2 regions of the Paenibacillus sp. FSL P2-0121 genome follow, and region 1 is predicted to be linked to the other one. Evidence: riboswitches for the same ligand, from Rfam matches in the RefSeq annotation. Region 1 holds a riboswitch; the other holds the start of a gene.
What was found. A riboswitch is a leader RNA that binds a small molecule or an ion and turns the genes downstream of it on or off. The one in region 1 is predicted to bind cyclic di-GMP.
Positions count from the first base shown of each region.

Region 2: another riboswitch for cyclic di-GMP. It lies ahead of MKY54_RS01890 (anti-repressor SinI family protein); the one in region 1 lies ahead of MKY54_RS04850 (glycosyl hydrolase).

Region 1 is NZ_CP150245.1:1,146,905-1,150,327, forward strand. It holds gene MKY54_RS04845 (sugar phosphate nucleotidyltransferase) at 1-1,280, shown strand, start outside; cyclic di-GMP riboswitch class I at 1,417-1,496, shown strand; gene MKY54_RS04850 (glycosyl hydrolase) at 1,509-3,059, shown strand; gene MKY54_RS04855 (glycosyl hydrolase) at 3,211-3,423, shown strand, end outside.
Region 2 is NZ_CP150245.1:431,775-435,197, reverse strand. It holds gene MKY54_RS01905 (signal peptidase I) at 1-184, shown strand, start outside; gene MKY54_RS01900 (TasA family protein) at 275-883, shown strand; gene MKY54_RS01895 (helix-turn-helix domain-containing protein) at 1,053-1,382, shown strand; gene MKY54_RS01890 (anti-repressor SinI family protein) at 1,490-1,645, opposite strand; cyclic di-GMP riboswitch class I at 1,673-1,757, opposite strand; gene MKY54_RS01885 (2-oxoglutarate dehydrogenase E1 component) at 2,228-3,423, shown strand, end outside.

The sequences.
Region 1 (3,423 bases):
GCCCTCAAGGTGAACCAGAATCCATGGTACAACGTGTCTGGAGACAGCTGGAGGAAGCAGGGATGGCAGAATCATCTTATCTGGCCACCGGCCGTGGCCAAGTAGAAATGATACAAAGCCAGCTGGGAAGTCATGTGCCGATTATCGTTGAACCGGAGCGTCGGGATACTTTTCCGGCTATCGCCTTAACAGCTACCTATCTTTATTCAGTGGCAGGTGTTTCTCCAGCGGAGACGGTAGCAATATTGCCTGTTGACCCTTATGTAGAAGCATCTTTTTTCGATACCATGGCTATGCTTGAGGGGACCATGCTGGAAAGTGGAGCAAATCTGGCTCTAATGGGTGTTGTTCCTGAACATGCCTCAGAGAAATACGGATATATTATTCCTACCACCGAAGAGGCGGGGGAAAATGGTTTTATGAAGGTGAGTCACTTTCAAGAGAAACCTGACCGCATACAAGCAGAACAGCTCATCGAGCAAAATGCCTTGTGGAATTGCGGAGTGTTTGCCTTCCGCTTAGGGTACTTGTTAGATATTTTGCAGCGTAAAGGGTTGCCTTTAGGATATGAAGAATTGCAGAAGCAGTATAAGCTATTGTCTTCCATCAGTTTTGATTATGAAGTGGTGGAGAAAGAAGAACATATTGTGGTGCAGCCGTATGATGGATTCTGGAAGGATCTTGGAACGTGGAATACGCTGACAGAGGAAATGAGCAGCAAGCATGTAGGAAAAGGTTTTGTGACGGCGGATTCTGAGGGGACTTGCTTGATTAATGAGCTGGACATTCCGATTACGGTAATTGGTGCGAAGGATCTGATCATTGCGGCTAGCCCGGATGGGATTCTAGTTACCCATAAAGCTGAGAGCCCACGGATTAAAGAAGTGCTGAAGACCTTTGAACAAAGACCGATGTACGAGGAACGCCGTTGGGGTCATTACAAAGTTATTGATTATGTGAAATATGATGAAGGCAATGAAGTGCTGACCAAACGGATTTTTATATCCGAGGGGAATAATATCAGCTATCAATTACATCGCAAGCGTAGTGAAATTTGGACAATCGTCAGCGGCGAAGCAAGTATTGTGCTGAATGAGAAAAAACATAATGTGAAGGCTGGGGACGTGGTACGTATACCGGAAGGAACGAAGCACGCGATCCTTGCTTTGACGGATGTTGAGTTTATAGAGGTACAGACGGGGTCTGAATTAGTAGAAGAAGATAACATACGTATTACTTTAGACTGGAATGATATAGAACTACAACAATTCATTTCATAGGTCTAACCTATCTATTTAACCAATTCAAAATTTCTTGAAACAGGTAAATTGACTCAATTATCAAAAAAAGTCATAAAAACACTAAATATATCATTAATTGTCGTCGATACTTACGGTAAGAGAGATTATTTCTCTTAAATTGAAAAGGCAAACCTATCGAAAGGTAGGGACGCAAAGCTATAGGGCCTTCGAAAGAGTGGCAGCCTGGCTACCGAAAGGGAGATTATTTTGAAAGCTTACCGTACGTATCGATTGTTTGGTGCATTTCTGTCACTCGTCCTGTTTCTGACTGCACTTCCGCTTGCTGTTGGAATTTCGCCGTCTGTTGTCATAGCTGCTTCAAATTCTGGAACGCCAGTTACCCCAGGTGCCTCACCTGAAGCCGTAAAGCTGCTTAACTATTTTTACTCGATCTCAGGAAAAGGTATTATTGCCGGTCAACATGACTATTTAGAAAGTCCAGATGAAATTAACAATATGCTGAAGGGAACCAGCGGACAATATGCGGCTCTTCACGGTTATGAAATGGGTGCGATCAGTGGCCAGTCCGAAGCAACGATGGCTTGGCAACGTCAAAATGTGGTGAACAGCGCCATCAACTGGAATAAAGCGGGCGGGATCGTAGCTATGACTTTTCATGCTAACCTGCCGGGCACCTCTTATGACTGGGATAATGTGAAAAAAACACTTAGCCAGAGTGAGTTCGATAGTTACGTTACACCGGGTACCAAGCAATATAACAATCTGATCGCTGAGCTTGATAAGGTGGCCGTCTCTTTAAAAAGCTTGCGCGATGCCAACGTTCCGGTGCTTTGGAGACCCTATCATGAAATGAACGGGAACTGGTTCTGGTGGGGGAAGAAAAATAACTTTTCTAAACTATGGAATATTATGTATGACCGTTTTGTTAACGTTCATAAATTAAATAATTTGTTATGGGTATGGAGTCCGAATGCTCCCAATGTTTGGTCAGATCCTTATGCGCTAACTTATCCAGGTGCTGATAAAGTAGATATTCTGGCAGCAGATATATACGAAAATGATTACCAGCAAAAATACTATGACAGCTTATTGAGTCTAGCCGCAGGCAAACCGATTGCGATCGGGGAAAATGGTGAAATGCCTAATCTGGAGAAGCTTCAGCAATCGCAAAGTAAATGGACGTATATGATGAGCTGGGGAAAAATGCTTTACGAGAATAACAGTGCAGACACAATCAAAACATTTATGAATAGCAACTATACCCTGACCAGAGATAAATTAAATACTGGTCTGTCACCGACACCTAGCGCCGCACCAGCGCCGGCACCTTCTGAAGAAGAGGGGGAGGCAGCAATTCCTCTCGCGAAGGGGCTTGCAGGAGAGTATTACAACAACATGCAATTGTCGGGAGCAGCAGCTCTTAACAGAACTGATGCAATAATCGATTTCAATTGGCGGCAAGGCTCGCCGGATGCCGCCCTCGGGATTGATCGGTTCTCCATACGTTGGAGCGGTAAAATTAAGTCATTATATAATGAGCAATATACATTTTACACTACCTCAGATGATGGTATCCGTGTCTGGGTGAATGGGGAATCCGTGATTGATAGTTGGACTAAGCAAAGTGGTACTGAGCGTAAGGGCATTATAACGCTGAAGGCTGGCCAGCTATATGATATCAAGGTGGAGTATTACGAGAATGAAGGCGATGCGAGAGTCCGCTTGATGTGGGAAAGTGCTAGTCAAGCTAAAGAGACAGTTCCAGCAAGTGCACTTTTTCTTCCGGATGTCTCCTGATTGATGAAAATTAAAGGTCGATCCTTAGTGGCTCTGCGTTATTGCAGAGCTACTAAGCTATAGTCCTCATTAGGTCAGAAGACGATTGTCCGATAACAGGTATGTTTTTAACACCTGTGGAGGCAGTACAGCTACCGAAAGGAGGATTTATTTGCGTAAATATTATAAGAAAAACAGATTGTTGTTTACTATGTTACCGGTGTTTATTATTTTTTCCTTGCTGCCTTGGGGAGAGGTTAAAAGTCTTCCGAAGGCTATGAGTGTTTCTTCCTCTCTACCTCCGGCTATACCAAGCAATCCTTCGGCTTCTGAAGAAGCCAAGCAACTGCTGAGTAATTTGGTGAATCTACGTGGCAAAGGGATC
Region 2 (3,423 bases), 720 kb from region 1:
CTATGTCGGTTACGCTATGAATTTCGCGGTTTCCAAAGCTGGAAGTGTTGTCCTCATGATCGTGCCTGGCTTGATGCTTCTGCTCTATGCTCTGTATACCTCTTGGAAGGCTGTAGCTGCATTAGAAAAGAAAAATGCTGCCCTACTGCCAGCCTCACCGCCCCCAACAGAAACACAGCCCTAAGTTGATTGTCCACTTCCGCTTACGAACCGGAAGATACAATATATAAATTTTATAAAAAATTCAAACACAAATTTGAGGAGGAATTTTATTATGGGTATCAAGAAAACATTGGGTCTTGGCGTAGCATCTGCAGCACTGGGTTTATCATTAATCGGCGGAGGAACCTTCGCATACTTTAGCGACACTGCGCAAAGCACAGCTACATTCGCAGCGGGCACGCTCGATCTGAACTCCGACCCTTCTGTCATCGTTAATATTCCTAACCTGAAACCAGGTGATACTGTAACTAAATCCTTCAAATTGAAAAACGATGGTTCGCTCGATATCGGATCTATTATTCTGAATACATCGACTCAAATCACGGATGCTAAAGGAGATAACTACCTGGATTTAGCCGAGTTCATTAAAGTTAAATTCCTTAGAAATAATGATAAAGGAGTACCTATCGTCTCTCCTGAAAATGTAGTTTATGAGACTACACTTGCTGCTTTAAAAAGTCAGCATCCGGATCTCGTAAAAAATACAGGTTGGGATCAACTCTTTACCGAAGCATCCGGTATTAAAGCCGGTACCAACGACAGCTTCTCCGTCCAATTCGAATTTGTGGAAAATAACCAAGATCAAAATATTTTCCAAGGCGATAGCTTAACACTGACTTGGGATTTCGTAGCTAAACAAGGTGCGAAAAAAGACTACTAAGATCAATAAAGTAATTTAATAAAATACTCGAAGAGCAGCAGATCCTGAATCCGGTCACGGATAAGCAGATTGCTGCTCTTCTCTTTACAATAAACTTTGTCCGATTTATTGATATTTGCTATACTAATAACAAAAATTACGGAGGGGCGTCAGCATAGTGCCACAGAATATGGGCCAACGTATCCAGCAGCTCCGCCTAGACAAGGGTTTCTCCCTATCTGAGCTTGCGGACAGAGCAGATGTGGCTAAGTCGTATCTTAGCAACGTGGAGAGAAACATCCAATCCAATCCATCCATCCAGTTTATCGAAAAAATCGCTGACGCGCTTCAGGTATCCATTCATGCCCTACTCTATGGAGAACCCAATGATGCAGAGGAATCACATTTAGATTCGGAATGGTTCCGATTGGTGCAGGAAGCTATGGACTCAGGCATTAGCAAACGCGAATTCAAAGAATTTCTGGACTATCAGAAATGGAAGCTCGATCAAAAGGATTAATACTTCCTACTAATCTGGTACGATCCTCTCTTCTACTAAATCATATCGAAAAAGGACACAGCGAAGAACCGCTGTGCCCTTTTTCGATATGTAACCCCTCTAATGTATTACTGCACGATCTGCACAGTTTTCTCATGAAAGAACTGGCGGATTTCATCTGCCTTAATGCCAGCCTTCTTAGCTGCTAATAATAAATGTACCCACTCTTGATCCAGATCAATAAACTGCTGTTCTCTGTTGCTACCCTGGTTGGACTTTTCCAAAAAATCTCCCCCTAAGATTTTACGTCCCCAGGCAATCCGGCTGTCATAGTATCTCTACCTTAGACCCGCGACTTTGTGCCCCTGCCTTTCGGCAAGTTTACCTTTTACTGGACCCTTTTCACGAAAGGATCTGCTTAAAAAACTATAAAATTACTATCTGCAATAACATTATACAAAAAGAAAGCGGAAAAGTGTGTCGATTCCTGGTTACTTTCTATTTTAAAAACGAAAAATAAAAGATTTTTTTTCAAAGATCTTGTCCGATTATCACGATACTCGTCCGTTACATAAAATAAATTGTACTAGCAAAATAAATATTTACTGACCTAATAGTTAAAAATAAGGATAATAGAATCATTTTAATAGGCCTTTAGAATGGGTAATGAGAAGAAACACCCTTCTTTTCATTAGAACAAGCTAACCCATACCATTTTGCGAACGTATTGGACGAAAGAATGAATTGATTACAGTGGCCGAAAGTAGCACAATAAGATGAGAAATGAAACCGCAATCATCACAGCTCCAGTAAGCGTTGACACAAAATGTCACGTATGGAGTTCATCCGTTAAGGAGGATGTATTCATGGCAGCCAAAGAGCCCTATAACGAATCCATTTGGAGTAAGTATTACGGACCCAATTTAGGCTACATTCAAGAAAGATATGAACAGTTTGTGAAAGATCCCTCCACCGTAGAAAATAATTATCGCGAGCTTTTTACAAATTCGGGACCTCCTCCCCTAACTCCGGATAGCGAACCGGCTCCTCAGCCGCGCATCTCGGGAGACACCGAATGGCTTAGAAAAGCAGTAAGAGCTTCCAAGCTAATCGCCAATATTCGTATATATGGTCATATGGCCGCTGAAATTGATCCGCTGGTACGCGATCAGAATCCCATGGCAAAATATCTTGAGCTTGAAACCTATGGGCTGACCCGCGAAGACCTGATCGCACTGCCTGCCACGCTTATATGGGAAAATGCACCGAATGATGTGCATACCGGATGGGATGCCGTGCAACGTATGCGTCAGGCATACACCAAGACCATCGCCTATGAATTCGGGCATGTGCATGAAGAAAAAGAACTGCAATGGCTAAATAGACAGGCAGAATCCACCAGCTCACCAGCACCCCTAAATAATACAGAACGCAAAGAGCTCCTGAACCGTCTGATTCAGGTAGAGCAATTTGAAACCTTCCTCCACAAGACTTTTGTAGGTCAGAAGCGTTTCAGTCTTGAAGGCAATGATGCTCTTGTGCCGATGTTAGATGAAATCGTACGTGCTGCTGCACATGACGGTGCGGAGCATATTTTGATGGGCATGGCGCATCGCGGCCGCCTCAACGTTCTTGCACATATTTTGGGCAAACCTTATGATATCATATTTTCAGAGTTTCATCATTCTCCGAACAAGGAGCTTTTCCCTTCCGAAGGCTCCACAGGCATTAACTATGGTTGGACAGGTGATGTGAAATACCATCTCGGTGCAGACCGTGCTGTCCGTGAAGGAGAAACCGTACGCACAAGAATAACACTAGCGAATAACCCAAGTCACTTGGAATTCGTCAATCCTGTCGTGGAAGGTTTCACTCGTGCCGCACAAGAAGATCGGAGCACTGCAGGACTGCCGAAGATTGATACCAGTAAAGCTATGGCGGTGCTGATGCATGGCGATGCTGCTTTTCCAGGTGAAGGAATTGTTGCAGAAACGCTTAATATCGGCAAACTTCAAGGTTATCAAAATGGTGGGACGATCCATATCATTGTTAATAACCGAAT